Regions from separate parts of the Pseudoalteromonas sp. L21 genome, predicted to be linked through region 1. Evidence: riboswitches for the same ligand, from Rfam matches in the RefSeq annotation. Region 1 holds a riboswitch; the other holds the start of a gene.
What was found. Region 1 has a riboswitch for lysine ahead of dapA (4-hydroxy-tetrahydrodipicolinate synthase). Riboswitches for the same ligand answer to the same signal wherever they lie in the genome.
Positions count from the first base shown of each region.

Region 2: it holds a riboswitch for lysine, as region 1 does, so the genes downstream of both, lysC (lysine-sensitive aspartokinase 3) here and dapA (4-hydroxy-tetrahydrodipicolinate synthase) in region 1, are expected to answer to the same signal.

Region 1 covers NZ_JAKKCV010000005.1:333,853-349,832, forward strand. Annotated here, with positions in the region: gene L3V41_RS16015 (HDOD domain-containing protein) at 247-1,407, opposite strand; gene L3V41_RS16020 (aminodeoxychorismate/anthranilate synthase component II) at 1,457-2,035, opposite strand; gene L3V41_RS16025 (thioesterase family protein) at 2,117-2,515, opposite strand; gene L3V41_RS16030 (2OG-Fe(II) oxygenase) at 2,552-3,256, shown strand; gene L3V41_RS16035 (cysteine desulfurase-like protein) at 3,311-4,549, opposite strand; gene L3V41_RS16040 (2OG-Fe dioxygenase family protein) at 4,559-5,191, opposite strand; gene acnB (bifunctional aconitate hydratase 2/2-methylisocitrate dehydratase) at 5,391-7,988, opposite strand; gene L3V41_RS16050 (OmpA family protein) at 8,271-9,320, opposite strand; gene L3V41_RS16055 (protein adenylyltransferase SelO family protein) at 9,703-11,115, opposite strand; gene L3V41_RS16060 (DNA-3-methyladenine glycosylase I) at 11,124-11,819, opposite strand; lysine riboswitch at 12,002-12,198, shown strand; gene dapA (4-hydroxy-tetrahydrodipicolinate synthase) at 12,336-13,220, shown strand; gene L3V41_RS16070 (2,3,4,5-tetrahydropyridine-2,6-dicarboxylate N-succinyltransferase) at 13,235-13,975, shown strand; gene L3V41_RS16075 (PLP-dependent decarboxylase) at 13,975-15,180, shown strand; gene L3V41_RS16080 (succinylglutamate desuccinylase/aspartoacylase family protein) at 15,186-15,980, shown strand, end outside.
Region 2 covers NZ_JAKKCV010000001.1:27,744-43,723, forward strand. Annotated here, with positions in the region: gene L3V41_RS00165 (sodium-dependent transporter) at 1-731, opposite strand, end outside; gene L3V41_RS00170 (4'-phosphopantetheinyl transferase superfamily protein) at 880-1,620, shown strand; gene lysC (lysine-sensitive aspartokinase 3) at 1,597-2,976, opposite strand; lysine riboswitch at 3,058-3,230, opposite strand; gene nhaD (sodium:proton antiporter NhaD) at 3,316-4,563, opposite strand; gene L3V41_RS00185 (hypothetical protein) at 4,712-5,986, shown strand; gene L3V41_RS00190 (hypothetical protein) at 5,989-6,534, shown strand; gene L3V41_RS00195 (ATPase) at 6,534-9,320, shown strand; gene L3V41_RS00200 (DUF4136 domain-containing protein) at 9,468-10,016, shown strand; gene L3V41_RS00205 (hypothetical protein) at 10,085-10,450, shown strand; gene L3V41_RS00210 (TonB-dependent receptor) at 10,620-12,458, shown strand; gene L3V41_RS00215 (YkgJ family cysteine cluster protein) at 12,629-12,877, opposite strand; gene L3V41_RS00220 (efflux RND transporter periplasmic adaptor subunit) at 13,035-14,207, shown strand; gene L3V41_RS00225 (efflux RND transporter permease subunit) at 14,212-15,980, shown strand, end outside.

The DNA of each region.
Region 1 (15,980 bases):
TCATTCATCCATTATTTCAGAAAATTTTCCATCTGTCTCTTAGAAAACTTTCATGCAGCCCTTGAAAATAAAGGGCTTGAGATATTTTTTCATAGATAGTGAATAAGTATTTGAAAGTGATTTTATAAGTAAATTACAAGAATAAGGCGCGATACTAGGAGGGCAAGCTTATATAGATTAGCAAAACATTGTTGATGAATTGAGCTCAACTATGAATGAATAGTCGCAAAAAAAATGTTAATTTTTTTAATTGATTTTGATATTGAAATTCTCAAAATTGCATTTAGCCAGATGTTTGAGCTCTGTTTGAGTAAAACCAAAATACGTAAACCAAGACTGGATTTCGTCTTTTTCAACTAATTGATGTTCGTTCAAGCTCAAAAATTGTGCATAACATCGTGCTTTTAAAATAACACGAGTTAAAGGTAAGCTTTCATCGCTAATCGGATGTGACGAGATAAGTTGCTCCATGACCGCTTTGAAAGGCAGGTAACGAAAAGCCATTTGCTCAATCACCTTAGCAGTAATCGTCATTGATAACTTACTCAACAAAGAGCTTAAAAATAATGGGTCAGGTTTAAGTTCAAGCAAAGCGGTATGAAGATCCTTATTCTGCTCTTCACGTGCCATAGTCACTTTACGTTGCCACACACGTTCGAATGTACGCAAGTACAACCTTACCAAGGCAATCTTGCCTACATCCATTAGCATGCCAAGGGTAAATGCGTGTTCTTCATTTACATCATTCAACTTTGCAATCTCTTGCGCTGCAATCGCACACGCCATCGAGTTGTCGCGTAAACGACGCTTTAACAATGGAAATGGTTCAGTGCTATGAGGCATCCAATGACGTACAGCAAACGTAGGAACAACAAACTTTAAGTTATCCAGCCCAATATAACGTAGTGCTAATAACGGGTTATCGACCTTAACTGATGTATTTTTACTGCGTTGCTTACGATAAAAAGGCAAATTAACAAGCGCGACCAACTCTCGTCCTAACCATGATAAGTCTTGTACCAAAGGCTCAATTCGCCCTACAGAAGCCGACTTTACAGCGAGGATATCAATAATTGCTGGAACAGCATCCTGTATGCCAATTGTTTCATGGATAACAGAATCAATATCCTCAAGCTGCTTGTTCATTGCCGTTTCGATAACTTGATGTAATTGTTTACTCGCTTGTGCGCGGTATTTATGATGAGCCGTACTGGATTTTTGGCGCTTCTTATGGGCGGCAACTTCCACCTCTAGTAAAGTGCGTTGCTCGATTTTTTCACCATAGTCAATTTCAAGTGTATGAATATAACCAATTTGACGTTGTGCAAAACTATGGCCAAGCAATAAATCATGCGCGCGCTCGTCAAGCATCATTGCAATCCTTTGTTGGCGATCTTGTTCAGTTATTTGCACAGGCGTTTTTTCGTTCATAATTGTTAATTCAATAAACTTAAGATTAGAAGCGAGTTAAAAAGTTAGCAAGTAGTTCAAGCCCCTGCTCTGTCAAAATTGCCTCGGGGTGAAACTGAACCCCTTCAAGCGCTAAGTTACGATGCATTAAGCCCATAATCTCGTCTAAATCATGGTTTACTTCAGTCCATGCGGTAACCGTCAATTCATTGGGTAATGTTTGCTTATCAACAACCAAAGAGTGGTAACGACACACACGAAGCGGGTTTTCAAGCCCAGTAAAAACACCTTGGTTGGTATGCTGAATAACGGATGTTTTACCATGCATCACCTGCTTGGCCCGAATAATCTTTGCTCCTAGAGCTTGTGCAATAGATTGATGACCAAGACAAATTCCCAAAATTGGCAACTGGCCTCTTAATTGTTCAACAACCTCAAGTGAAATACCCGCTTCGTTGGGAGAGCAAGGTCCTGGTGAAAGCACAATGTGCTCAGGCTTGAGCTGCTTGATTTCAGCAATACTGATTTCATCATTTCGTTTTACCAATACATCTTGATCTAAGCGCTGAAAATACTGCACTAAGTTATAGGTAAACGAATCATAATTATCAATCATTAACAGCATTGCGTGTAACCCAGAAATACGGACTCAAAATAATGAGCGCGTATATTACCTCAAGCACTAAAGAATGTCGGCATAAATGCCCTATTCTGAAGCGAATAAATGAGCTGCAAGTGTTGTTTTTTCATCTTCATCAAGCTTTTGTGAGCATTTATTATTAAAATCATAGCGCACCAACACTGTTTTACCGACTGCGCAACATGTGCCTTGCTGCCAAGCTTCTTGCCTCACCACAAATGAACTTGAACCGATATGCTCCACGCTTGTTTTTATTTCAACCTCATGGCCGTAAAAAAGCTCACCAACAAAACTGACTTCAACCTTAGCAATAATCAATTTCCAGTCGTGAGGGTTTAAATCAGGTGTAAAAAATTTAAAAATAGGGACACGCGCTGCTTCAAACCATACGGGGAGTACGGTATTGTTGATGTGCCCTAGAACATCCGTTTCGCTAAAACGAGGCGAGATTTTTTCTGTAAACATAGTAACCCTATAAAAAATATAAATAAAAGGTAGCTCATGACGGACTTTATTCGTGTATACGAAAACGCCCTTAGTAAAGAATTTTGCGACAACTTTATCACGCTATTTGAACAAAGCGCGCATTTAAAGCAGGGCATGACCTCTGGCGGTATCGATTTAGCAAAGAAAGATAGTCATGACTTATATCTGAGTAATCACCCAGAATATGCTGAACAATTAAAGCACATTCAGCAAGTCACTGCTGGTTACGTCTTTAAATACATTGAAGAGCACATTTTCATGATGATTGGTGCCTTTGGGTTGAAAGTGTATCATCCGAAAACAGGAAAACCAGTTGATTTAACACACGATAACTATGAAGAAGTCGGTAAACCTCAACTGCCACTATTAGTCCAGCAAATTTTTAGAATGGGTCCTATTCAGGCACAAAAGTACGACATTAATAAAGGTGGCTACCCGTATTGGCATAGTGAGGTATACCCACAAATTGGCCATAACGAAGCCTTGCATCGTGTGCTGTTATTTATGTTTTACTTAAATGATGTCGAAGAAGGCGGAGAAACAGAGTTTTACTATCAACAACGTAAAATATCACCAAAACAAGGTTCTATGGTAATAGCGCCAGGTTACTTCACGCATACTCACCGTGGCAACAAGCCCATTTCAAATGATAAATATATTTTAACGTCGTGGATTTTATTTAACCGCGCAGAACAAATTTATGGACAGCCGCAGTCGTAAACTTGTTATATTAGCTATCAGAAACGACATTCTGATAGCTAACTAGTAACGTGTTTACATCTTTAATAACTGATCAAATAAATCGAAAACCTGATCGAGTTCTTCAATAGTGTTGTAATGCATACAACCAATACGTACTACACCGCCGGTATCTAATACACCTAGCTGCTTACATAAACCTTGTGCATAGAAATTACCATCCCACACACAGATATGCTGTTTGCCTAAAAATTCAGACACGATACGCGGCTCGATACCTTCAAACGTTAGAGCAAAGGTCGGTGTACGCTCTTCTAAACGCGCCAAATCATTAATACCAAATAACTTAATACGTGGGTAATCTGCTAAGCGAGTTAAGAAATGCTTACTGAGTGACATTTCGTGTTGTTTAGTGATAGCAAAAGCGGCCGCGAGTTTTTCTCGGCGTGCATGACTGTCATCAAGCTCACTAATTGCAGCAATGTAGTCAACCGCAGCAATAAGGCCAGCCAGGGCTTCGAAGCTTTGTGTACCGGTTTCCCAGCGACCTGGCGCAATATCTTTTGCAGGTTCAACTTTGTATGGTGTGAAACCTTCAAGGTGCTCACGTTTGCCATATACAATACCAAGGTGAGGACCAAAGAACTTGTATGCAGAGCAGGCTAAGAAGTCGCAATCAAGTGCTTGTACGTCTACCAGCTCATGAGGTGCATAGTGAACGGCATCAACATAAACGAGCGCACCAACAGCATGTGCAAGCTCAACGATGCGTTTAATGTCATTAATTGAACCTGTGGTGTTTGATGCATACGTCACTGCTACAAGCTTTGTTTTGCTTGATAAAAGGCTTTCAAAGTGGGCCATGTCTAAGCTGCAATCAGCTTCGTTGATAAGCGCCGTTTTTACTGTCGCACCTTTATCTTCAGCAGCTTGCTGCCACGATGAAACGTTTGAGAAGTGATCAGCATTGGTGACAATAATTTCATCATTTTCAGTCCAATCACGCGAAATTGCACGGCTAAAGCTAAACGTTAAGCTTGTCATGTTTGCACCAAACACGATTTGCTCTTTAGATGGCGCATTTAGTAAATCGGCTGCAGCTTGACGAGCGTTTGCCATTAACTCAACTGTTTTATCACTTGAGAAAAATGCACCGCCTAAGTTTGAGTTGTAGTAACCCAAATAAGCAGTCATGGCACTTAAAACTGACTGTGGCACTTGAGAGCCACCTGGGCCATCAAGGAAAATCGGCGACTGACCTGCAACTTGTTGCATAAGTGCAGGAAATTGGCGACGTAATTGCGTTAAGTTCATGTTTTATCCTTACGCAGTTAGTACGAAGCAATCAAGGTAACCTTCTTTGCTTGCGTCTAATTTATTCATTGGCGTTGCGTTGTGCCATACTTCACGGTCATTAATAAGCGCGAACATGCCGTCTTTAATTTCCATTTTGAAACATGGCTCTGCTTGCTGGTGTTCATACACAAGTAGCTCACCACCTTCTAGGTTTTCGTGTGATACACCACATACACACACGTGATCAAAACCATCTTGGTGAACACCTTCAGGGGCAGCAGGTGTGTCGCTGTCGATCGCAAGCATTCTAAATTGATGGATTTCAATATCGCGGTCATCGCTAATACCGGTCATATCGCGGAACTGATTAACGATTTGCTTCATGCCATCAGTGGCTAATAAGCTATCTTCTAGATTTTCATAGGTACGCTCAACATTACCTTGAAAGGTATTGATAGAGTCGTCTTGTACGAATGCTTTTGTTGCTTGTAGTTTTAGTTCGCCATCAACAACTTTAATTACTGAATAACGACGCTTACGAAATTCACCATCTGCGTATGGATTAGCAGGAAGGTTAGCAAAAGAAGGCTTAACTGCGTCAATATGTGCTTGGCTTACAAAGCGAAGTTGTAAGAGGTTCTGGTTGTTTAATGTAGTCATAAAGATCTCGCCTTAAATGTTGAGAATATTGGCGAGGATTTTAATGCAATTGAAGGGAAAATATTGCGTTATTATGTAAACTCTATGCAGTTATTGATCAATTTTAAGATCGATAAAGTCAAAATAATGAAAATTTAATCTAAAATATAAAAAGCCCGCAAAAATGCGGGCTTTAAAGTAAAAATACACTATTTACTTATTAAACAGCTTGCTGAATGATTACTTCATCTGCCTTTTTCGTATACTGAGGCATACGGTGGAAGTTTAAGTAACGGTATGTATCAGCTGCCGTTGCATTGATCTTAGCTGCGTACTCTTGGTACTCAGCAGGTGTAGGAAGTTTACCTAAGATTGCCGCTACTGCTGCAAGCTCTGCTGATGCTAAGAATACGTTTGCGCCAGTACCTAGACGGTTAGGGAAGTTACGCGTAGAGGTAGACACAACCGTTGCTTTATCAGCAACACGTGCTTGGTTACCCATACAGAGTGAACATCCTGGCGTTTCGATACGTGCACCTACACGGCCAAAGATACCGTAGTAACCTTCGTCAGTAAGCTGGTCTTTATCCATCTTCGTTGGTGGTGCAACCCAAAGTTGAGTTGGGATTCGACCACTGAAACCATCGAGTAGTTTACCTGCAGCACGGAAGTGACCGATGTTAGTCATACAAGAACCGATAAATACTTCATCGATTTTCTCGCCAGTAACGTCTGAAAGAAGGCGTGCATCATCAGGGTCATTTGGAGCACAAAGAATAGGCTCTTTAATGTCTGCAAGGTCGATTTCAAGTACATGTTTGTACTCTGCATCTGCATCCGCTTCCATAAGTTCAGGGTTAGCTAACCACTCTTGCATTGCGGTGATACGACGCTCAATAGTACGAACATCGCCGTAACCTTCAGAGATCATCCACTTAAGCATTACAATGTTTGACTCTAGGTATTCAGCAATAGACTCTTTAGAAAGTTTAACTGTACAACCTGCCGCTGAACGCTCAGCTGATGCATCAGAAAGCTCGAAAGCTTGCTCAACAGTTAGGTGCTCAACACCTTCGATTTCTAGTACGCGACCAGAGAATTCGTTGATTTTGCCTTTTTTCTCAACTGTTAGAAGACCTTCTTTGATACCAAAGTAAGGGATAGCATGAACTAGGTCACGTAGTGTGATACCTGGCTGCATTTCGCCTTTGAAACGAACTAAGATTGACTCAGGCATATCAAGAGGCATTACACCTGTTGCTGCTGCGAATGCTACCGCACCTGAACCCGCTGGGAATGAAATACCTAGAGGGAAACGAGTATGCGAGTCACCACCCGTACCTACTGTATCTGGTAATAACATACGGTTTAACCATGAGTGGATTACACCGTCACCTGGACGTAGTGATACACCGCCACGGTTCATGATGAAATCAGGAAGTGTGTGATGAGTGTTTACGTCGATTGGTTTAGGGTAAGCTGATGTATGACAGAAAGACTGCATTGTTAAGTCTGCAGAGAAACCTAAACATGCTAGATCTTTAAGTTCATCACGGGTCATAGGACCTGTTGTATCTTGCGAACCAACAGTGGTCATTTTCGGCTCACAGTATTGACCAGGACGTACGCCAGGCATGTTACATGCTTTACCAACCATCTTCTGAGCTAATGTGAAGCCTTTACCAGAATCAGTTACAAGAGCAGGTTTGCGGAAGATATCTTCAGCTTCCATACCTAGTGATGCACGCGCTTTATCCGTTAAACCACGACCGATGATTAGTGGAATACGACCACCAGCACGCACTTCATCAAGAATTACGTCTGATTTTAAAGAGAAAGTAGAGATTACTTCATCAGTACCGTGACGCTTAACAACACCTTCGTATGGGAAGATATCGATTTGGTCGCCCATGTTTAGCTCGTCAACAGGCAGTTCGATTGGCAATGCACCAGAATCTTCCATTGTGTTGAAGAAGATAGGCGCGATTTTACCGCCTAAACATACACCACCAACGCGTTTATTTGGTACGTGAGGAATATCATCACCCATGAACCAAAGTACAGAGTTAGTTGCAGATTTACGAGAAGAACCCGTACCAACTACATCACCAACGTACGCAAGAGGTAAACCTTTCGTTTTAAGCTCTTCTAGCTGTGAGATTGGCCCCACTTCACCTGGTTTGTCAGGATTGATGCCATCACGTTCATTCTTCAGCATTGCCAAAGCATGTAGTGGAATATCTGGACGTGACCATGCATCAGGTGCTGGAGAAAGGTCATCCGTATTTGTTTCGCCAGTTACTTTGAATACCGTAACTGAGATTTTTTCAGCAACTGCAGGCTTGTTTACAAACCACTCTGCATTTGCCCAAGACTCGATTACTTGCTTAGCAAACTCGTTACCTGCTTTCGCTTTTTCTTCTACATCGTAGAAAGCATCGAACATTAATAATGTGTTAGATAAACCTTTAACAACAATTGGTGCTAACGCTGCGTCATCTAAAAGATCAATCATAGGTGCAATGTTGTAACCACCTAACATAGTACCAAGTAGCTCAGCAGCTTTTTCTTTTGATACCAGTGGAGAGCTCGCTTCACCTTTTGCAACTGCAGCTAAGAAACCTGCTTTGATGTAAGCAGCATCATCAACACCTGGTGGTACGCGGTTAACAAGAAGATCAACAATAAACTCTTCTTCGCCTGCTGGTGGGTTTTTAATTAGTTCAATAAGATCAGCCGTTTGCTGAGCATCTAATGGCGCTGGTACGATACCTAACGCGGCACGTTCTTCTACGTGTTTACGATATTCTTGTAGCACAATATTGCCCTCTTGGTGACGTGAAAGTACTCGGTAGTATTAAACTAAATACCAAATATATAACCCAGTACTTATAGTATTCTGACGATTGATTATAAAGCTTTTAAGTATAGATGAAAATCCATGCTGCGGTTAGGCACTTTATATTCACTATAAATAGCATGAATAGTAGTTAAAAAAAAAGCTATTCAGATGAATATTTATTAAGTGAGAATCATTCTTATTTTGGCCATAAAAAAACCCAGCCACTTGGCTGGGTTTATCAAAACTTACAACTCACTATTAACGCATAACTTTTACACGTTGAGTTGATGTTAATTGTGCTTCAACACGACGGTTTTCAGCGTGAGCTTCTAAAGTGTTTGCTTCATTCTTCAAACGCTCTTCACCATAGCCTACAGTTGAAATACGATCTTCAGAGATGCCGTCTTTGATTAATTCATCAGCAACATCATCCGCACGCTTCTTAGATAGAGTCATATTGTACTCAGCATCACCTACTGCTGAAGCATGACCTTCTAAAACAACCGTTGCGTCTGTGTTTTCTTTCATGAAGGTAGCAACTTCAGCAATGTCATCAAAGTAGCGTTGTGGAACGGCTGCTGAGTCATGAGCAAAGCTAACTAGTAGGCTAATTGTTACTGGCTTCTCTTCATATAAAGTACAACCCGTTGCATCTACAGCATCTGTCATAGGCGTGTTTGCACATTGGTCATCAGCATCAAGTACACCATCATTATCAGAATCTGAATCTGTTGGCTCTTGAACAACAACTGGAGCTGGCTCAACAGGCGCCGCTGGCTCGCTTGATTGACCGAATAAGTAGCTTACACCAAACTTAGCGTTTAAGTCTGACTCACTGAACTCTAAACCTCGGTAGTAAGATGTTTCAAAGTTAACTGATAGACCTTCAGTTACAAAGTGCTGGTAACCTAAACCAATATTTGCAAATGTACTTTTCTCGTACACATCAATTTCTTTCAGACCTAATACACCGTAGAATGGACCACCAGAAAAATGGTGCAGCATGTCAATGCCGTATCTATCCATGTCCATGTCGTACTTATCACCCGTGATTAGGTGTTCAGTATCAATATTTCCATCAGCGTACTCTAAACGAGCACTCCAGTAATCTGAGAATCGGTAACCAATCTCAGCACCGAAGCCCGTTGCATAACCAGTTCTCACGTTAGGTGAGTAATCTGTTGCAATCCAAGATGCATCGTAGTAGTCACCGAATACACCGATATAAAAACCTTCTTTTTCTGCAGCAAATGTTGATGCACTAGTTGCAGCTAATGCGATCGCCATTGTAAGTGATTTTAATTTCATTGTTTCCTTCCCATTTTCACAATTAAAATTTTCAGCTAAGTCATCCCAGCCCATTTTATAAGCAGAATACTCTTCGTTTTGTTAACCTATACTTAATAGGTAGCAGGTTATACTACTAACTCAAATCATAGTTTGATTCAGGTCATTAGAAACTATAGGTGATAATATAAAACTTACCTAATACTATAGTTAAATCGTCATTCAAATTAACAATGCGTTATTATTGTTAATAAATAATTACTATAAATTAACTAGAAAAAATAAACCTAATAACAGGGCGCGTTAACTTAAATATAAAGAGCGTTCTGTCATATTTTTTAGCGTAGGTGTTAAATATTACACTTAGGCACAGTCGCTAACAATCAGCCTTTTCTGGAATTTTTTAAGTTCCACAAAAAGTTTGATAATTCGCATCACCTTCCTTAGGAGGCGCGTACCAATGTGTATTTTCAGCTTTATAAATATAAGGATTTGATATCACTTTCAAAAATGCTTCCAATGAAGCGCTTTTTCCAGAGCCCTCATATTCACCTATAATCATTTCGATATTATGGTTGCGTGGAATGACTGCAGGATTAACAGCACGCATCGTTTTATAACTTTGAGTAGATGTTCTTAAAAACCATTTTTTATACCATTCTTTTATATTGGCAGGTATGGTTACCTGAGACTGTAATGACTCAGTCAAAAGATTAAATGTGTTGGTATAATCCAATTTATGTTGCTTCATTAACGTCAACAATTCAGAAACAAGTATATGCTCATCTTCTTCCATGCTTTCTAAGCCCAGCTTTTGTTGCCACATCAAATTAAAGGCATCATTGAACCGAGTTGAAAAACTATTTATAACCGCCGAAAGGTCTATAAGCGCTTGTTTTTCATCTTTAAATAAGAGCAATAGACTTTCAGCTAGGCGTGCACAATTCCAATTAGCAATCGTCGGCTGATTACCAAATGCATAGCGCCCTTGGTGATCAATTGAGCTGAACACAGTATCAAAATCAAAGTTGTTCATCATAGCGCAAGGACCATAATCAATGGTTTCACCACTTATCAAGGTATTATCAGTATTCATAACTCCGTGTATAAAACCGACACGCATCCAACTTACTATCAACTCAATTTGTTTGTCTTGTACAGCTGTTAAAAAGTCAATATAGCGCTTTTCACCCGTGCTATTAATTTCAGGAAAATGACAACTGATAGCGTAATCGACAAGCTTTTCTAACCCTTCTATATCACCCTGTGTTGCTAAGTATTGAAATGAACCTACACGTATATGGCTTTTAGCTAAGCGAGTGACGACTGCACCAGGTCGAGGAGGATTGCGATATACTGTTTCACCAGTAGTCACCACAGCTAAACAGCGTGTAGTCGCGATACCTAGCGCATGAAGCGCCTCACTCATAATGTACTCACGTACTGCAGGGCCAATGGCACAGCGACCATCACCACCGCGCGAGAATACAGTTGCTCCCGCCCCTTTTAATTGCACATCCCACAATGTGCCTCCTTGATCCTCAATCGCACCAAGCAAATGCGCTCTGCCATCACCAAGACGCGGTGAAAAATGACCAAACTGATGACCTGAGTAACCAAGTGCAACCGGAGCAACGGCGCTATCTATCGTTGAACCAGATAGCAATTTAGCTAAAAGTTCGCTGTCATGTTTAATTAAAAAGTTATCAGCTAGCCTATCATTGAATAGCAGTAATTGCGGCTCAGCAACGGCGCTCGGCATATCTTTAATGGCAAGCAGTTCACTAATATCTGTGTATCGAGTTTGCAGTTTCATAGCTGTCCTTAACGTGTGGCTACACCTACGCGGTTATCACCAACCCCATAGGCCACAAGCTGACTAAGTGCTTGCAGGCTATAGCCACTTTGCTGTTGTAGTTCATTGAAAAAATCTTGCGCTGCTTGTAACGATTTTTTAGTTTGTAAGCCCCCGTCTATCAACTCGTGAGCACGCAAGTAGGTTTCTACATCGCGAGAAAGTAAAAAGGTATCTTTACCAAGCGCTCGCAAAGCGTAAGGGCCAGTATTCCCTCCTAAACGCGCACCATGTTTTTTAAGATAGGCCCACAAGCCAATAATATTGTCAGTTGGCCAATCCGCAATAAACTGGCTGAAGCTGCCATGTTTCTCAGCAACTTCGTGGATCATGTATGCGTTTTCTGGGATCGTTTGTACTTTTTTAAAATTACGAACTATGCGCTCGTCACTGGCTTTTTGCTCAAGCATATCCGGTGGCATCATCAACAATTTTTCTACGCTGAAATCCCAAAACACGTCGCGAAAACCTGCCCACTTGTTATTGATAACAGACCAATAAAAGCCACTTTGAAAAACTTTACGTGTGAACTCTTCTAACCATAAATCGTCATGCATTTTGGCAATATCAGTATCATCGAGCGGGTTTGATAACAGTGCCTGCAGCATGTCTTCGCTGCCCTTTCGAGATACGGCTCGTTGATAAATATCGTTAAATTTTTCCATCATTTTTCCAATTTATTTGGTTAACGCTAAGTGTACGTAAAAACACGCTTATACGTAACCATGTTGCAAAATCGGTCACTAAAAACAAACCCTTCGCCTTGACACCTAGATGGCTAAAATGCTTTAATCGCCGAATATACCCTATTTAACTATGTTGGCTTTAACCTTTAAAGCGAGCATAAAGGGCTGGAAGAGGTGCGTTATTCAGGTAGCGTATGGGAAGAGCACAGACTCTGTTGATCATACGTGAGGGGAATTAACGCCGAGAAGTAACACCGTTTGTGAGGTGCTTATTTCGGGCGACTGGGCTGAATCCCAGCGACTGTCACCAACAATAGCAAAGTGCTATTGATTAGTTTGGTGGAGAGCTTCTGGTCTTAGTATAATAAGGCCGTCGCGTCTTTATTATTTTAAGCCCATTCGCTCTTCGAATTATACCTTGTTCGAATGACGACATGCGGCTCCATTCAAATGTTCCCGCATAAACTCTTCGAATACCTTATAAGTTCGTGAGAGATGATCAACAATTTTGATTTAAACGACTATCCATTATGGACAGCGCTTGTCACGCCATTTTCTGAATCTGGCGAGGTCGATTACACGGCCCTTGAACAACTGGTGGCTGAGCAGCAAGATGCAAATAACGGCATTTTATTACTTGGCAGTACCGGTGAAGGACTGGCGCTTTCACTTAAAGAGCAGCAAGCCATTGTTGAGCATGTTTGCCAATTAGCACCGAGTGTCCCCCTCATGGTTGCTGTAGGCGGCATGAACCTTAAGCAACAAATTGCTTGGGTTGAATACTGCAATCAACTCCCTATTCATGGCTATCTATTGGGCTCACCTCTGTATGCAAAACCTGGGGTTGTTGGCCAAACACATTGGTTTGAAAGCCTACTTAACGCAAGTCATCACCCTTGTATGTTGTATAACGTACCTGGAAGAAGCGCAGTTGAGATTGCACCCCAGGTGATCAAAAACCTTGCTGAGCACGAAAACCTGTGGGCTTTAAAAGAAGCCAGTGGCGACATTAGTAAATTTGAAGGTTTTAGAACGGCATCGCCAACACTGGCCATTTTCAGTGGCGATGATGCACTTATGCCATATTTTGCTCAAGCTGGTGCAAAAGGTTTAGTGTCGGTTGCCGCGAATGCTTGGCCGAGTCAAACCCATGAGTTTGTTAAACGCAGTTTAAGTGGTCAATACCCAAATCTATTCACCGATTGGTCGCAAGCAATCCAAAGTTTATTCGCTGTGGCAAACCCAATCCCCGTAAAAGTACTGATGCACCTGCAAGGTAAAATAAATACCCCGCATTTACGTCCGCCGCTTACGCATTTAGAGCTTGAGCAAACAGACGGCATCACCCACGCAAACAACACAATTTTATCTTGGAACTAAAAACAGGTTTTATCATGAGCTGGTTAGAATTATTAAACAACTTAGAATCAGGCGCAGTTCGCGCAGCAACACAAGACGAGAACGGCAACTGGCACGCCAATGTTGACGTTAAGCAAGGCATTTTAGAAGCTTTCAAAAATGGCACGAATACCGAGTTCCCAGGTGGTTTTGTTGATAAGCACAACTTAGCACCACAAGGCTTTGCAGCCGATGCAGGCGTGCGTATGGTACCAGGTGGTAGCAGTGTTCGTCGTGGCGCACACGTTGCCAAAGGCACGATTATCATGCCACCAGCGTATGTAAATATTGGTGCTTTTATCGATGAAGGCACGATGGTCGACAGCCACGCACTAGTGGGCTCATGCGCACAAGTAGGTAAAAATGTCCACCTAAGTGCAGCAGTACAGTTAGGTGGCGTACTTGAGCCAATTGGTGCCAGCCCAGTGGTGATTGAAGATGATGCATTCATCGGCGCAGGCTGCGTTATTGTTGAAGGTGTGGTTGTGAAAAAAGGTGCTGTGCTTGCGCCGGGTGTGCGCTTATCTGCAACTATTCCCGTCTACGATTGTGTGAATGAGCGCCAGCTAGATAAAGGTGAAGCGATCCCAGAAAACGCGATTGTGATCCCAGGCTCTCGCCCTGCTTCAAATGCGTGGGCTCGCGAGCAAGGTCTAAGCATGTCTTGTGCACTGATAGTGAAATACCGTGACGAACAAAGCGATGCATCATTATTGTTAGAAGAGGTTTTACGTTAATGAGCTTTTTGAGCACGCCCATCAAGCAAGCGGTTGCACACGTTTCAACGCATCTTGATACGCCATTTTTTATCTATGATTTAGATAAATTAACTGCACATTTAAATCAACTGACTGCGCAAACCGATGTGAAACTTTGGTATGCCGTTAAGGCCAACCCACTGTCTCGCATTATTCAATGTTTAGACAGCGCAGGGTTTAACTTTGATGTTGCAAGCAAAGGTGAACTTGAGCAAGTACTTGCTCAGGGCATCGATAGCGAGCGCGTGCTCAACACAGGGCCTGCAAAGAGCCCTACACAAATTTCACATTTTATTGCTCGCGGCGTACGTACCTTTGTGGCCGAGAGCATTAACCAAGTGCGCTGGTTAAACGAACAAGCAATGAAAGCAAATTGTCAGTTGCAAATTCTATTGCGTGTACAACTGCGTTGGCCAGACAGCGAAAAGAACCCGCTTGGCGGCGACAGCCTCACTCCTTTTGGTTTGGGCTGTGATGAGTGGCAAGCTCTCACGGTCAGTGATTACCCAGCTCTTAGCTTTGACGGTCTGCATATTTTCCAATGGGGCAATATGCTGAGCACTAACAAGCTCGCAGAGTTATGGCGCACGATGATCTCGCCATTACAACAGCTGGCTAACTCACTAAATATTAATCTTAATATTCTCGATTTAGGCGGGGGCTTAGGCATCCCTTATACCCAAGATGCTAACCGACTTGATTGGTCTGCACTTATCGAGACCCTCGCGAGCATTAAAGCTGATGCTGGTGTCAAAGAGCTTTGGATGGAACTTGGCCGCTATGCGGTGGGCGAATGTGGTCATTACGCAACCCCAGTCGTTGAGCGCAAAGAGAATTACAATCAACAGCAGGTGATTTTATCAGGCGGTATTAACCATTTACTTCGCCCTGCAGTGACAAGCCAAAATTTTCCTGCGGCGTTATTGCGTAAATCGACAGCTGAACCTAAGGCAATGACTTTATACGGCCCACTTTGCACCGCCCTTGATTGCTTGGGTGAACACCAATTAGCAAGCGATTTAAATGAACAAGACTGGTTGGTATTCAGCCAATGTGGTGCATACGGCTTTACCGAAAGTATGCCGTACTTTTTATGCCACGAATTAGCGGCTGAATACATCCTTGAACAAGGCAATATTGAGTGCATCCGTAGCGCTGAAAATGCCAGCTATTATTTAAGGTAATTGCCATGAGTAAAGAATTAATCAGCCAAGAGAATATTGTGGTTGGCGAGATTGCCAACGGCCTACCACTGACAATCCCTGTGTATCGCTTAAAAGGCGATGGCTCAGGACCAAACGTGTATGTACAAGCCAATATGCACGGCGCTGAAGTACAAGGTAATGCAGTAATTTATCAATTGCTTGAGCAGCTAAAATCTCTCAAACTGCGTGGCGATATTACCCTAGTGCCTTATGCCAACCCTATTGGTTGCAACCAAAAATCAGGTGAGTTTACCTTAGGTCGCTTCGATCCAATTACGGGCACCAACTGGAACCGTATGTATCGCTTTAACAAAGCGTTACCATCACAAATTGCTGAACAGCACAAAGACAGTGATGATGCGACCCTTAAAGCAGCGTTTAAACGGGCACTCGTTACTGACATTGACAGCCAATTAACGGGCCCAGATTACAGCCTAACAACCGGTAAACGTATTGCCCTTAACTTGCAAAAGCTCGCCCATCAGGCTGATATTGTTTTAGACCTTCACACTGGGCCTATCTCAAGTCAGCACTTATACTGCCCTGAATACGCTAAAGGCAGCGCCCGCTATTTCAACATTGAGCATGTGTTATTGATCCCGAATGATTTTGATGGCGCGATGGATGAAGCGAGTTTCTGTCCTTGGTGGTCGCTTTCTGAAGAACTTGCCAAACAAGGCCGTGAATTTGCAGTTCCAGTCGAAGCATTCACCGTTGAGTTAGGTAGCCAAGAAAAAATCGATTTAAGTGCAGCACTTGAAGACGCAAATAGTATTTTA
Region 2 (15,980 bases), on a different contig from region 1:
GCATCAGGCTTTAAATATGAGCCGTATACCATCATACAGCCGACGCCTAGCGACAATGAAAAGAACGCCTGCCCCATTGCAGCAATAATTAGGTTCGCATCAAGAATTTGGCTAAAGTCAGGCACTAAATAAGCAGCAAAACCATCCATTGCACCGTCAAGAGTGCCTATGTAGCCAATTAACGCCACTAATAACACTAGCAATAATGGCATTAAGCGGCGTGACCAAGTTTCGATACCTGATTTAACCCCTTTTAAAATAATGCTTGCGGTTAGAATAAGCATCAATGGCGTAAACACAAAGTTGCGTGCCATTGAATCACTGTGTAAAAAGTGACTTAACTCAGTCAGACCAAAAAAGTTGGCAATTGGCTCGAGTGCGTACGCGAGCATCCAACCTGCAACGATTGAATAAAAGCTCAGCATCACAACAGCGCCAAACAAGCCTATATAACCAGCTGCAGCTCCCACTTTGGGTGCGGTGTCTTGCCATGCACTTGATAGCGCTTTAACTGGGTTTGCCTGCGCTTGGTGGCCTAAATACAACTCAGTATACAAAGCAGGAAGTGCTAATAAGAAAATAACGATAAAATAAACAAGTAAAAATGCACCGCCGCCATGGTTTGCCGCCTGCGTTGGGAACCCCCAAATATTACCTAAACCTACTGCCGCACCAGAAGCGGCAAGTACAAAACCAATACGACTTTGGAAGCCATCACGAACTTGTGCCATACATCTACATTTCTGTTATTATTTTTCCTCATTAAACCATAATTACAGTCAACTGCGTAAACAATTTGCGTTTGTTCGTGCCCATACAAGAGCATTTGCTGTAAAAATAAACAAATCTAATTGTAGGGTTTCGTAAAAGCCACAAACCATGAGCAGTCACTATTTTTCTAACACCTTAAAAATTGATTCGGCGCTAAGTTCAACTGATAAACAAGTTGTACTTATGGATGCTTCACGTATCAATATCAGCTCCCTGCCCATTGAAAGGTTACTCAGTGAATTCGAGCTCTGTGTACTTACAAAGCGCAAAATGCCAGCCGCAAAGCAAGAGTATATTGCCACGCGCTTAGTGCTTAAGTATTTATTAAAACGCAGCAATCCTTTACTTAAAAACACACCACTTAGCGCAATTTCGAGCCAATTTGATGACGTAGACAACAAATTGAAGCTTCACTCGCCTTTAAGTGAACCAATTTGGGCCTGCTTATCACATTCTCGTGGTTTTATTGGTGCAGCGCTAAACCCTGAGCAAGATCAATTTGGTTTTGATATCGAACACTGTTCGAAAACACGCCCTTTTGTGAAGCTCGCCAAACATTTTTACGATCGCAATGAAGTTAATTTAATAAGTGGCTTTAGCGATATAAATGAGCAAGCTGGATGTTTTTTTAGAATTTGGACACTAAAAGAAGCGCTTGCCAAAGCAACATCGCAACCTATCGCTAAACTTTTGAGCCCGAATGTGTTTACTGAAATCGAAAAACATAACCTCACGGCCTCAAGTAACACACTGAATGATTTTGACATAAGCGTGGTGGCACAAAAAAGCACTGACTGGCAGTGCTCTTTTATTAACTTTAACGACCTATGCCGCGACTTGGCTTTCTAATAATCGACTATGAATAGCTTGAACAACAAGGTCAGACTCGCTCTGCTCCACCAAAAAGCACAGGTTATGTTTACTTGCACCATGACAAATTAAACGAATATTAAAATCACTCAAGACTTGCATTAAGTTGGTCTCTTGTTGTCGCAGTTGAATCTCAGAGCCAATTAGAGCCACCAGCGTTAAGTTATTCTCAACCGACACATGACAAAACTCAGAAAGCTTATCTAAACAAGCTTGATCCAGCTCAGGACGTGATGCATTCGGTGCGTTATCTAACGTGATTGCAACACTGATCTCTGAGGTAGTAACCAAATCAACCGAAATATTAAACTCACTTAAGATAGTAAATACACGCGCTAAGAAACCACTCGCAAGAAGCATTTCTGGGCTTTTAACCGTTAAAAGAATTTGGTTTTTACGCTGCGTGACTGCTCGGATACCTGGCTGCTCTGACTTTTCTTTTTCAATCCATGTGCCGCCTAATTGTGGCTCACGGCTTGAACCTACAAACACACTAATATGGCTGCGGCTTGCCGGTAAAATAGTAGCTGGATGCAGCACTTTTGCCCCAAAGGTAGCCATTTCAGCGGCTTCATCAAAGCTAAGCCTTGCAATAGGTGTAGCTTTTACACATAAACGCGGATCAGTACTGAAAATACCCACCACATCCGTCCAAATATGCACACTCTTTGCGTTGATTGCTTCAGCCAGTAATGCCGCACTGTAATCTGAGCCGCCACGGCCTAAAGTCGTTGTTTGGTTATATTCATCACTGCCAATAAACCCTTGTGTTACTACAACTTGCTCAGCTAACAATGGCACTAAATGTTTTTTTGCAGCAGCAGCTGTTGCAGCAATGTTTGGAGTGGCTTTAGCGAATTGGCTATCTGTTTTTAATACTTTACGCACATCAAATCGCACCGCATCTAAACCCTGGCCACGCAACACTTGCGTAAATAAATACGATGATAAGCGCTCACCAAAACTTAGCAGCTCGTCTTGCTCTGCCGCTGATTTAACCCCTTCAGTAGCAAGCACCTGAAATGCTCTTAAAGTCTCATTAAAGCCATGAGCTAAATCGGCATCAAGCGATAGCTCAGCTAAAATACTCTCTTGAATAGCAATAACACCCGTGATGTGTTCATCGCGCTCAGCCGCGCTCAAATCACGTTTACACAATGCAACTAAATGGTTAGTAACGCCCGCACTGGCACTCACAGCAACAATACGTACTTGATCATCTGCGCATACAATTTCTGCACAGCGGCTCATAGCATCAAAGTTAGCTACACTGGTGCCACCAAATTTTGCAACAACATAATCTGATTTTGTGTTGGCGGCTAATTGGGTATTCATGTCGTCTCCTTTTGTGGAAAACTATCCACAGTAATTCAAGAAGAACTCGGCAAGGGGGTGCTTTGAAAATAAAGAGTAGTCCATGCCAGAAGCTCTCCACCTAGTTTGGTGACAGTTTTGAGGATTCAGCCCCATAAACCGAAAAATAACCGTGACGTCCAGCTATTTTTCTCGGCGAGTACTTCCCTCATTAATGGTCATTGGCGTTCGTCACCTCACATTAACTACCTAAGTATCGCACCTCTTCTGAATGTTAAGTTAACACTTGGTTAAAATAACAAAGCCTGCTGTTAAAAGCAGGCTTTGAAAGTTATCGTTTAGACGTCTAGCTGTCAAGTGTTAAATAAAACTTCCCGCTAGGTGTGAGCCATAATAACCCGCTGTATAGGCTATTAATAAATACAGCGACATTTTTAAATAACTCATAAACGTTAATGCTTTGACTTTACTCATCGCAATAATACCCGCGGCAGACCCAATAATAAGCATTGAACCACCAACCCCTGTTGCATAAGTAAATGACAGCCATTGCTGAGGGCTCATAACAATGTCGGCTTTGAGTAATGCAGCTGTTAGTGGCACGTTATCAACCGCAGCCGACAGCAAGCCCATTAAGTAATTCGCATACTCAGGAGCCATAAGCTCATATAAATGTGTAAATTGAGATAACACACCCACTTCTTTCAGTGCACCAACCAGCAGTAATACCCCAACGAAGAACAACAGTGTGTCGTATTCAATCTCACGAATATAATCGATGATTTTTTTGTTTACGTCTTTTTTGCGCATCAAAAATTGCGCAACCAAAAACATTAATGATAAACCAAATAAAAAGGTTAATAACGGTGGCACACTATAAAGAACGCTCAAAGTTAAGGTGGCAATAATGGTCGAGAAAAAGATAACCGCAATGGTAATGTCGGTTTTTTCAATACGACGAGCCATTTGCTTTTCAAATACCACATTACCTGACATTCCTGCTGATAACATCACAGCCAGTAATGCGACGCTTGCAAGCGAAGGCACAATAAGTAATAACAAGTTACCAATAGTGACTTTTTCATCGAGGAATATCATTAAGGTCGTTACATCACCTGTAATAAGCGATACCCCACCCGAGTTCACACTAAATACAATTAAGGTGGCATATTTTATTAATTTTTTAGGGTCTAATTTCAGTGACATCACCACCGCAAGCGAGATTAAAGTCGCGGTTATGTTGTCTGAAATCGATGAAAATAAAAACGCAAAACCACCAATCAAAAACATCAGCTTCCGTTCACTGATTTGATTTGGCATAATTTTATGCACAATATTTTGAATAAACCCTTTCGAGTTTAAATAAGCGACAAAGGTCATTGCAGCCATAAGAAATAACCACAACGTCGCTATTTCTAAAATATTATGATCAAGTTGATGTTGGATAGTTTCTGGGGTTTGCCCATGAATTGGAGAGATAAACAAGATAATCCAGCATAAAGTGCCAAAAAAAAGCGTCGTTTTGGCCTTGTTTACATGGATAATATCCTCTATAACGATAAGCAAAAATGCCACCGCTATCAGGGTTAGGATAAGTGGGGTTACCATGGTGTTTGAACAACCTTTATAATAATGTAAAAATTGTAATTCGAGTGTTTCGGCGCGGATTCTAGCAGTATCTAAGTCATAAAACTATTCTCAATTAGATAAATTACTACTAAACGCTAACACCAAAATTTTGATTTACTGGAGCCATATGATCCCAGCTAAAAAGTTATTAAATACCCTTACAGAGCATTGGGGGGTGTTAGAACTATTATTTAAACGTTTTAAGATGGCTGATTTCAGCTTAAAAGATGTACAAAATGCGATAAAACAAAAACAGCCAAGCTGGTCAAATGAACGTATTTATAAAGAAACAAATCGTTTATTAAATCAAGATATCATTATTCCTCTTGCGAAGTCGTCACAATTAGAAATCAACCGTGCTATCGCTGATTTTGCGACTTTCTTACTACAAGAAGAACACCTAGGTCTTGCCCAAGAAATCAGCGTATTAGTTGATGACTTAGCGCGCCTAGGCAACCGCCTTGCAAAAGCGGGTGAAATAGAAGACTACGACGAGCTTCGCCGTTTCAGCCGGATTATGGATGATCGGGTACGCAAAATAATGAAGTTGTTTGCCCATAATGAAAATGCGATTTTAAACATTGTTGAGCAAGCGAAAGCTGACAACGCCGTGCAATCTTTGCAAAAACGCTATCAAGCAGTAATTGAAGCGTTTGATGAATACATTGAACCTATGCTTGAAATGGTTGATATTCGTGGTGACTTCCACGCGTGCTTTAACACCATCGAAGCGCAAATTAGCGCGCAAATCGAGCAAATTGACCGTCTTGGTAAGTCATATCAAGACAAACGGATGCTTGAGCAATTACGTACCCGTATTCTAGAAATGCATTTAGTTGGTCGTGAAAGTTTACGCAAAAGCGCCGATATGTTGATGCCACTGCGTGAAGAGTTACGACGCAACAACCTAATTACTCGCCAAGCGGCCAAAGTGCTTGGTTTAGTGCGTAAAAATGGCGTCGATAACATGTTAAGTGCAGTACAGCCTAACTTTGTCTCAGACGCACAGCGTTTTTCACTTGGGCAACAACGTCATATCGTGGCCTATATGGCAGGCTTAGTTGACTTTGAACACGATGAATATCAGCTTCCTGAACATGATGACGTGCCTGCCTATCAAAGCCCGCATATCCCTGATTACAACGACGTTAAAACACAATTTAAAAAACGCTTCAAAAAAGCCAGCAAAAAAGCTCAGCCGCTGCTTAATTTCTTAGATGAAAGCTACCCAGATTTAGAAGCAGACGAAATGCTGTTCTTGTATCAAAAATTAATTAGCGATGGCGACCTTGAAATCAGCCAAAGCCAAGAGAAAGTAAAAATAAAAATTGCCCAGCAACACTTCTCTCTTTACCCATTTAACTCATCGATTGCTGACGATAAAAAAGCAACAGAGCAATAACCATGACAGATATTAATTTAGATGATTTAACACATCTGCAAGCTATTAATAAAAAGCTCACATCAGGCTACCACATTAGCGAACAAGACACGCTGATGTGGCAAGAGCTTGATCAACACATTGACGCTTACCGTGCGTTATTTAATGCCCTTGGCCATGACCTACAACATGATAGCCGTGGCTTTTACTATTTTGGCAGCGACGAAAGCACCCCAAACATGGGGAAAATTTCGCGTGCCATCGCACTGACTATCTACATCTTGATTGAGCACTATGCCAATACCGGTAAAGATCCAATGCGTGCCTTGTTTGACGAGGTAAACGACCTTGAACTAATGCAAACCTTAGTGCAAATCAACAAACACCTGTTTGATCAATTAGAAATCTTCTCAGGCTCAGATTTACGCAAAGATGTGTACCTTCGCATGGTGCGTTTAGGCCTTGCTCGCGAAGTAGAAAACGGCTTTATGTTGCAAGCACCTATTTATCGTTATATCGATGCATTAATGGAAGTAAACGAAGAAACCTACCTAGGAGAGGACGAATAATGCAAAGCCAAAGCCTTTACGGACTCAGCAAACTTGCGCTTTTAAATACCGCTGGCTATGCAAAATGCGTGATCCCTCTGGATAAAAGCAGCTCAATTTGTGCACCCAATAATACTGGTAAAAGCTCGGTGATTAATGCCCTGCAATTTCCACTGATTAATGATTTACGCCTAACAGAATGGGATGGCCACGATTTAGACGAAACCCGAAAATTCTACTTTTCGTCAGATCAATCCTATATTTTACTCGAAGCCGATTTACCTAATGGCCCTGTAGTGATTGGTGTTGCTGGCCTTGGTAAAATTGCCGGTTACGCGCATCAGTTTTTTTGCTATCAAGGTAAATTAGACCTTGAGCACTACACCCAAGGCAAAACCATTGTAAAATTCACCAAGCTTTTTAATCACTTAAAAGAGCAAGGTTTCAATCCAATTGAATTAAAAGCGCAAGAGCTAAACGCCCTACTCACTGGTGGCGCAACCCCGTTTGATGGCGATATCAATTTAAAGATGATCCCGCTTAATAACGTACAAGACTCAGCGATTTACAAAGAGATTTTCCGCCGTATCCTTAACTTGCATAAATTAGGTGCCAGTGATGTTAAGCGCTTTATGCTACGTGTTTTTGAACGTCATATGTCAAACTCACGGGTTGATTTTTATGAAGTATGGCGACGTTCATTCGATAAAGTGAATCGCGCTAAACGTGAATTAAAAGCCCTTGAGTCAATGCAAGAGCCAATCGCCGCCCTTGAATCTATGCTTGAAAACCAAACGGTTTTAAAAGGCAAACTTGCAGCCTATGCGCCAAAAATTGACCAAGCACTGATTGACTTTGAAACCTATCAACAAGAGCAACTCACTGAGCTGAATATAGCCCTTGAAGATATCGAGCACGAAAAGCATGAGTTTGACCAAAAGCAGCAGCTGTATATTCAGCAATCCCGTGATATTGAGCGTAAACAAACTCAAATTGAACAGTGGTTTTTAGACTATCGAGCGCTTAAATCTGAATTTGAACTAGTTAACAAGGCCACTTTAAAAGTAAGCCTTACGCAGCTTAAGCAAGATTATGAATCGCTATCGCATTCATTGAGCAGTGCCCAAGGTCAAAGCTTGCACACGCTAGATTACCGTATTAGCGAAACACAAAAGCAAATTAAGAGCTTAAAACTACAACTGAAGAACCTCGAGTTCAATTTATTCACCCGTATGCGTGAAGATTTATCTTTGAAAGAAGTTGAAGAGATTTCGCGTATTCTAAACCCTGATATCTTATCATTTGCCACCACCAGCAATGGTGATGTTGAGATCACAGACGAAGATGCCTTTGGTGAATTTTTAGAGCAGTTATCGGCAAATGTGAAAGGCGGTGTACTGACTCTTCCTGGCGCAAGCATTAAACTTAAAAAGCTAAGTCCTGTGCAAATGCAAACAGGTGAAAATAAAGAGCAACTAACTGCGCAACTCGCCGCCCTTGAAAACTCACTAAAAGAGTTTAAACAACAGCGCGAAGTGGCTGCTAATGTCGCCGAAAAGCAAAAAGAAAAAGATGCCTTATATGATGAACTAATGGCCTCTGAAGAAGCCTTAAAACGCTTTGAACAATTTGAAGTGATGCAGCAATCAGTCGATGCGCAAACTTTGCTAAAAGAGCAATTAAATTCAGAGCGCGAACAAGTTGACGACTACCTGCAAGACATTCAAAAGAACAGTGGCTCAATCAGCGACCGTCGTTCAATTATCAAGTCGAAAAAAGATTTGCTTGCGCGCCAAGCTGACCGCCTACGCCAAGTTAAATCTGAGCGTATCGATCACACGCTTGATTTTTACGCTGGCAAAGTGACTCCATACATGATTGAAATCAGTATTGATTTTGATAACTTAAGCGATCTCATCCATCACTTTAACAAAGACTGCCAAGAGCTACGTAACTTTGATATCAACGTACGTAACACCTACATGCATATTTACAATGCGGGTATTACTAAATTTGATAACGAAAACGATGAGTTTACTAAATACGAAAAGCTTATTAGCGCGTTTCATAACATTGATAACGAGCGTGATGCCGTTGAGCGTCAAGGTCGTGTTGCGTTAACCGAAGTCGCCGCCACCATTAAAGGCTTGCGCGAAGACTTAGACCGCCTACGCCGCGAAATGAATAGCTTTAACAAAGGGATTAGCCAACACCGAATCTCTAACCTTCAAGCGTTCAAAATTAATGTTATTCCGCGCAAGATGTTGGTTGATAGCATTGATACCATTATCAGTACCTCAAATCAGTTTGAGCAAGGCGATACCCTCGATTTATTAAGCCAAGAGCCTTATAGCGAATCTGCGGTAAACGAAGCAAAAGATCATTTAATTAAGCTTGCTTCAGAAAAAGCCGGTTTAACACTGACCGACTTATTCGATATTCGTTTTGAAGTGGTGAATCGTGCGGGTGACACTGAGCACTTCGAAAAAATCGATTCAGCAGGTTCTAACGGTACACGTATCACTATTAAACTATTATGCGGCATGCTATTCATTCGCTATCTATTAAGTGATCAAGAACAAAACCTGTATCGTATTCCTATTTATATTGATGAAGCGGCAGATATCGACCCACAAAACCAAAAAGCAATTATCGAAACGGCTCTGAGCTTTGGTTTTGTGCCGATTTTTGCTTCTGTTAAACCACAAGTAAGTTGCGACTACATTGTACCTATTCGTACAGTAAAAGATGGCGCGCAAAACTGGGTAGACGAAAAAGACTGGATCGAAGTAGAACACAGTACTTAATACAACATGTCATGGATGACAGCATTTACAATCAATTACAGTACTTTTTTTGAAATGTGCCATAGTAAATAAATAATCATTCAGTTGAATTATTTTTGTGTTATGTTATCAAATAAGTAGTGGAAATTTTGCCAAGGAGCAAACAGTATGAAAAACTTATTAATCGCCACGGCTGTATTACTTTTAGCGGCTTGCGCCAAAACCCCTGATTGGGATTACGACAAATCAGCAGACTTTAGCAACTATCAAACTTTCTCTTGGGTTCCTAACGCGAGCCTAACTAAGAATGTTGCAAACTACCAAATTAGCCCGTTAATGGAAAAACGTGTACGTGAAGCCGTTAATGCTGAGCTTGAAAAAAGCGGTATGAAACTTGTTGATATGGCACAAGCAGATGTACTTATTAACTACCATGCATCGGTTGATAAAAAAATCGACGTTGATACCTTTAATGTCGGTTACGGCGCACGCTGGAACTATTGGGGCATGGGTTACAACACGCAAACAACTACTCGCGAGTATGAAGTAGGCACACTGATTTTAGACGTGGTAGACCGCGCTTCTAACCAACTAGTTTGGCGTGGTGCAAAAGAAGGTCGTTTGCAAAAGAACCAAACACCTGAAAAACGCACTGAGATAATTAAAGAGACAGTTGCTAATATTCTAAGTAACTTCCCACCTAAACCGCAGCAGTAAAGTGTTAACACATCGTTTAAAAGCTCACGAATTGTGAGCTTTTTTGTTTGTGATGATTAAAGTTTGCTATGATGCTGAAAGTAACTCTAAATGGAATTAGAGGTCTTAGAGAAAAAGACCCAAAAAGGAATAAAATGAAATTAACTTGCCCAAACTGTAAAACTAAAATAGCGACTAAAGATATAAAAAAGGTTAACAAAAACAGCCTCTTTATTGAAAATCAATGTCCCTCTTGTCACGCATGGTTTTGCTTAAATAAAACACAGACGATTTTAAAAATCGTTGGTATATCTCTATTGTTAATAACGAGCTTACTTAATATTTTTAATATTAAAACTGAATATAGCCTAGCTTTTTCAGTCATTGGTTTTATAGGCATTTTTATTGCGCTCATCATCACTTTTTTTGGCAAATATGATGCGGTTAAACAATAAACACTGCTCTAAATTACACAACCGCGCCTTAGCGGTTTTTTTATTACCTATTGAAATCTGGTTGGAGTGGTATAACTGAGTGATTCAGATACAATAGCCGCAATTTTGCAGTGAGCGCCTATAGTGTTCACTGCCCTAGGTAAATCAAATACATTCAAGAGAGTTTTAGATGGTACGCGCAGTACAGCTTACACTTCCCGCTTTATTCGTCACTTGCTCAGTGCTAGCAGAAGACGCAAACAATATTGAACAGATCACCGTTGAAGTCTCAGCAACCGCAAATAAGGAGCCTGTCGGCACTTTTGATGCGCCTGTCTCAAATTTAGAATATGACCCCCGTGTAGATTTGCAATCGCGCAATATGGCTGAAGCACAAGCCGATGTAACCATCCGTGGTGGTATTTTTGAAAATACCGGCTTTCGTGTTGGCAGTAGTACCTTATTCGACCCACAATCGGGTCACTACTTCGCTGAAATTCCTGTTGCGCCACAAATGCTTACCGGCCCTGCCATTTTAACAGGTGCTGATAACGCACTGTATGGCATGAACAGCTCTGTTGGTACAGTTTCATTTGGCTGGCGCCCTATTACAAGCACTGGGAGTGTTTCACTTGGCACTGGCACAAATGACTTTAACTTATTAAGCATTCATGCTGCCCACAGCCAAAAGCTTGAAACTATGCCGGATTGGCGGTTAGGGTTTGAAGGTGAGTATTCAAACTCACAAAGTGATGGCTCAATTGATAATGGCGATCACGACTTTGAGCGTGCCTCAGCGCGCATTCAACTTGCCAGTGACTCATCACAAACTGATTTAATGTTCGGACGCCAAGAGAAATTTTTTGGTTGGCCGAACCTTTACACGCCATTTAATTTTAACGAAACCGAAGATCTTGAAACCAAGCTATTGGTGCTAAACCATAAACAAATGTATGGTGAGAACAATAGTTTTGAAGTAACAGGTTATTATCGTAAACATAACGACCATTACGTGTTGTCTCGTGAAAACCCAGCTATGTTTGAAGCATTTCATGAAACCACGGTTAAATCATTGGCACTTTCTGGGCTTCACCGCTTAAATAATCACTATGCAATTAATTATGCTGGGCAATTTATTGCTGATTCAATTGAATCAACATCTCTTGAAAACAACTTTACCTCACGCAATTACACGAAACTAAGTATCTTGCCTGAGTACAAGACTGCCCTTGCATCTAACAAAGAGCTTACTGTTCGTGTTGGTGCTGCATTTGATGATACTAACCGTGATAGCTCAGATACCTCTTTTATTGCCGATGCGAGCCTTAAAGTGGTTAATCAAAATGGCAGTGAACATACTTGGTACGCATCATACGCAGAAGCCACTCAAGTACCTGGTTATACCGCAATTGGTGGCAGTGAAACGGGCGGATTATTTAGAAGTAACTACAATCTTGAGCGCGAAACGACCGATAACCTTGAGCTAGGTTTATTGATTGAACAGTCATCTTGGCGTTTAGATTCAGCTATCTTCTATCGTAAAGATAAAAACCTTACCGATTGGACATATCGCTTTGATGCAACCTCAGCCCGTTTTGCAAACCCAGTTGATATAGACACCTTAGGCGTTGAGTTTTTGGCGAATAAATCGTTTGAAAACACAGAGCTAATTGCCAGCTACACCTATTTAGAAAAGTCCGAAGACTATGGCACGGCTGATATTGATGCCAGCTTTTATGCACTTAACTACCCTGACCACCGTGTAACACTTGGCGCTATATGGCAGCCTATGGATGTACTTGAGCTGCGTATCGATAACGAATGGCGTAAGCAACATAGTAACCGCTTACGTAACTCTGACGATGAAGCCTTCTTTACTCAATTAACGCTAAAGTTTACTCCTGCTCAGTTTGAAAATGTATTTGTTACTTTTGCTGCTGACAACATTTGGGATGAATCTTTTGAAGAAGTCCCAGGTACCCCAGGGCGCGGCGAGCAATATACTCTTAGTGCTACCTATACTTGGTAATCAAAAACAACAATGCCAGTCAATTGACTGGCATTCTCCTATCGCGTTACCGTCTAAGATATCTAACGAACCATAACCAAAATTATATTAAATGCCATAAATAAAACTTTGGTCATAAAAACACAACTGATCCCAGTAACCGTTAAAAAATGTTAAAGGTTCAATCTTTTTTAAGTCATCTGTTCAAGCTCGGTAATTAAATACAGTGCTTGTTCGTTAGTGGTGCCACACACATCAATAGTGGCAGAAAAGTCGCTACACACCTTTGGCCTTGATGCATCACCAAATAATTTACATAGGTTATTATCATCAAGCTGAATACAGCGCTCTCCCGCTGCTTTCCCGTTTGGCATTCCTGGTATCGGTGAGCTAATACTAGGTGCAATACAACAGGCGCCACAGCCTAATCTACATGCCATTTTATCTGTCATTGAGTACCCCTTTTAGAACCTTTGTAGCGTCTTTGTAATATGTGCAATGCTTTGTTACATCTTCAAACGCCTTGTAAACACTTTATTGCGTATGCTTAGCCTATCAAGTTTATTTTAATTACCGTCAACCGTGAGGGACTATCCCGTGGCTAGTAAAAAACAAATTATTCTTCCTATCGCCGTATTAGTCGGTGGCCTAGGAATGGCTTTTGCGTTTGCTTCAATGAAACAAGCGCCGGTCGAAAAACCAGAACAAGACAACCGTCCGCTTGTATCAATAAAACCATTGAACTTTGATGCTATTACGCTCGATGTAAAATCACATGGAATCGTGAAGCCAAAAAACCACACGGAGTTAGTCGCACAAGTCAGTGGCCAAGTTGTGTCACTGTCTGAGCAATTTGTACAAGGTGGATTTGTTAAGCAAGGCGACATTCTAGCACGTATTGATCCAAATGATTACGAAGCAGCATTAATCGAAGCAGAAGCCGGCCTTGCTCAAGCCAGTTCGGCCCTTGAAATTGAACGTGCGCAGGTATCTGTAGCGCAAGCTGAATGGGATCGCATCAAAGGTGACTCAAACCAAGTTATTCCGTCAAAGTTATATTTACGCAAACCTCAGCTTGCTGAAAAATTAGCAAGCTACCGCGCTGCACAAGCGAGTGTAAAACGTGCAAAACGTAATTTAGAGCGCACTTACATTAAAGCACCTTATGATGCCATTATCGACGAGCGATTAATTAGCTTAGGCAGTGTGGTAAACCCTGGCAGTAGCTTTGGTAGCTTAAGCTCAACCTCTATAGCAGAGGTTCGTCTTCCAGTTGCTGATAAAGACTTGCAATATCTAAACAACCAAGGCATTGGTGCAAATGTGTCAATCAGTGCTGAATTTGCAGGTAAACAAACAACATGGCAAGCAACTATTGTTCGCAGCGAAGGTGTTGTTGACCAACGTAGCCGTATGAACTACTTAGTTGCTCAAGTCGCAACGCCTTATGAGCAAAAGCAACCTTTACGCTTTGGCTCTTATATTAATGCGACGATTGAAGGCCGTGCCCTCGATAACGCGATTGTCGTACCGCACCACTTAGTTAAAGATAAAAAAGTCGCTGTACTACAAGATGGCGAAACACTGACATTCAAAACGCTGAATATCGTGCGTGAGCAAAATGGCATGGTGATCGCCGATAATGGCTTGGCTAATGGTGAAAAGTTAATTACCTCTGCACTTGAGTACCCCACAGAAGGCATGGCTGTAAAACTCGATAACGCTGAATTGAGTGTACCGACAACACAATTAGCACTTAAAGAGGAATAAGGCCATGACCACACACAGAGAAAAAGGCCTGATAGCGTGGTTTGCTCGTAACCCTGTTGCGGCAAACCTGCTGATGATTTTCATCTTAGTGGGCGGCTTGCTTACTGCGATGTCAGTTCGAAAACAAATGTTTCCACAATTCGAAAGTAATTGGATCAGCATTCAAGCAATTTACCCAGGTGCTGCGCCACAAGAGGTTGAAGAAGGTATTACCATTAAGGTCGAGGAGTCTTTAGAAGGGCTCGAAGGCATAAAGCGTTTAATCACTTATTCAAATCGTGGCTTTTCACAAGCATGGGTCGAAATAGAAGAAAAATACGACCCGCAAGAAGTGCTTGATGAAATCAAGATGCAGGTGGATTCAATAAACACCTTCCCTGCCGAGATGGAACGCCCAATTGTTCGCCGCGACAAGTTTGAGCAAGAGGTTATGATCCTTGCGCTGTATGGCGATATGAGCAACTACCAACTCAAAGAGCTAGGCAATGATATAAAAGACGAGCTACAAGCTTTACCGCAAATCAACTTAGTCAACTTTTATAGTGGTTTAAACTACGAAATTGGCATTGAAATTAGCCCTGATAAACTACGCGAATATGGTTTAACTTTCCGTGATATCGCAACCGCAGTGCGTAGTTTTTCAGCGAATATGTCCGCAGGTCAAATTCGCTCTGAAAATGGTTATATTTCGATGCGAGTTGAAAACCAAGCGTATCGTGGTAAAGAGTTCGAAAACCTGCCTTTATTACACCTACCAGATGGCGCGCAAGTATTACTAGGCGACGTGGCAACGATTAATGATGGCTTTGAAGAAGGCTTACAATATTCTAAGTACAATGGCAAAAACTCACTAGCATTCGAAATAAATGCTTCCAAAGATCAAGATATAACTAAAGTTGCCGCTGTTCTTAAAAAATACCTTGCAGATAAAGCCCCACAATTACCTGCTGGTGTAAAACTATCGCCTATTGTTGATTTAACTTACTACCTTGAAGGTCGTCTTAACATGATGATCGACAACATGGTTTGGGGTGGTATTTTAGTTATGGTAGTACTTGCCCTATTCTTACCATTACGCTTAGCATTTTGGGTCATGATGGGTCTGCCTGTTTCATTCCTTGGTGCATTTTTAATGATGCCTTTGGGCTTTTTAGATATCACCATCAACTTAGCCTCTTTATTTGCATTCATACTGGTGCTGGGAATTGTGGTTGATGATGCCATTGTAGTCGGTGAATCGGCCAGTGCTGAAATTGAAAAACACGGCCACAGCCTTGATAACGTAGTACGTGGCGTTAAACGCGTTGCCATTCCTGCCACCTTTGGTGTGCTAACCACAATTGCAGCCTTCTTACCACAAACACTCGCATCAGGCCCAGGGTCTGCCTTCTCTAAAGCCATTGGTGGTGTGATTATCCTGTGCTTAATCTTCTCTTTGATTGAGTCAAAACTGATTTTACCTGCTCACTTAGCAGCAATGAAAAATAAACCAGCGAATCCTAAAAACCCGTTACATCGATTACGTTTAGGTATGGATAATGGTTTAAAAAGTTTTATTGATAATTACTACACACCATTTATTGGTCACTGCATACACTACCGTTATACCGTGATCGTAGGCTTTATATGTGTATTGATTGTCAGCGGCGGTATGTTTGCAGGTGGATTAGTAAAATTTGTGGCGAACCCTAAGATCCCACATGATTTTCCACGAATTTCTATAGAAATGAACTTGTCATCTTCTGAACAAGCAACTCTTGAGACAGCTCAAAC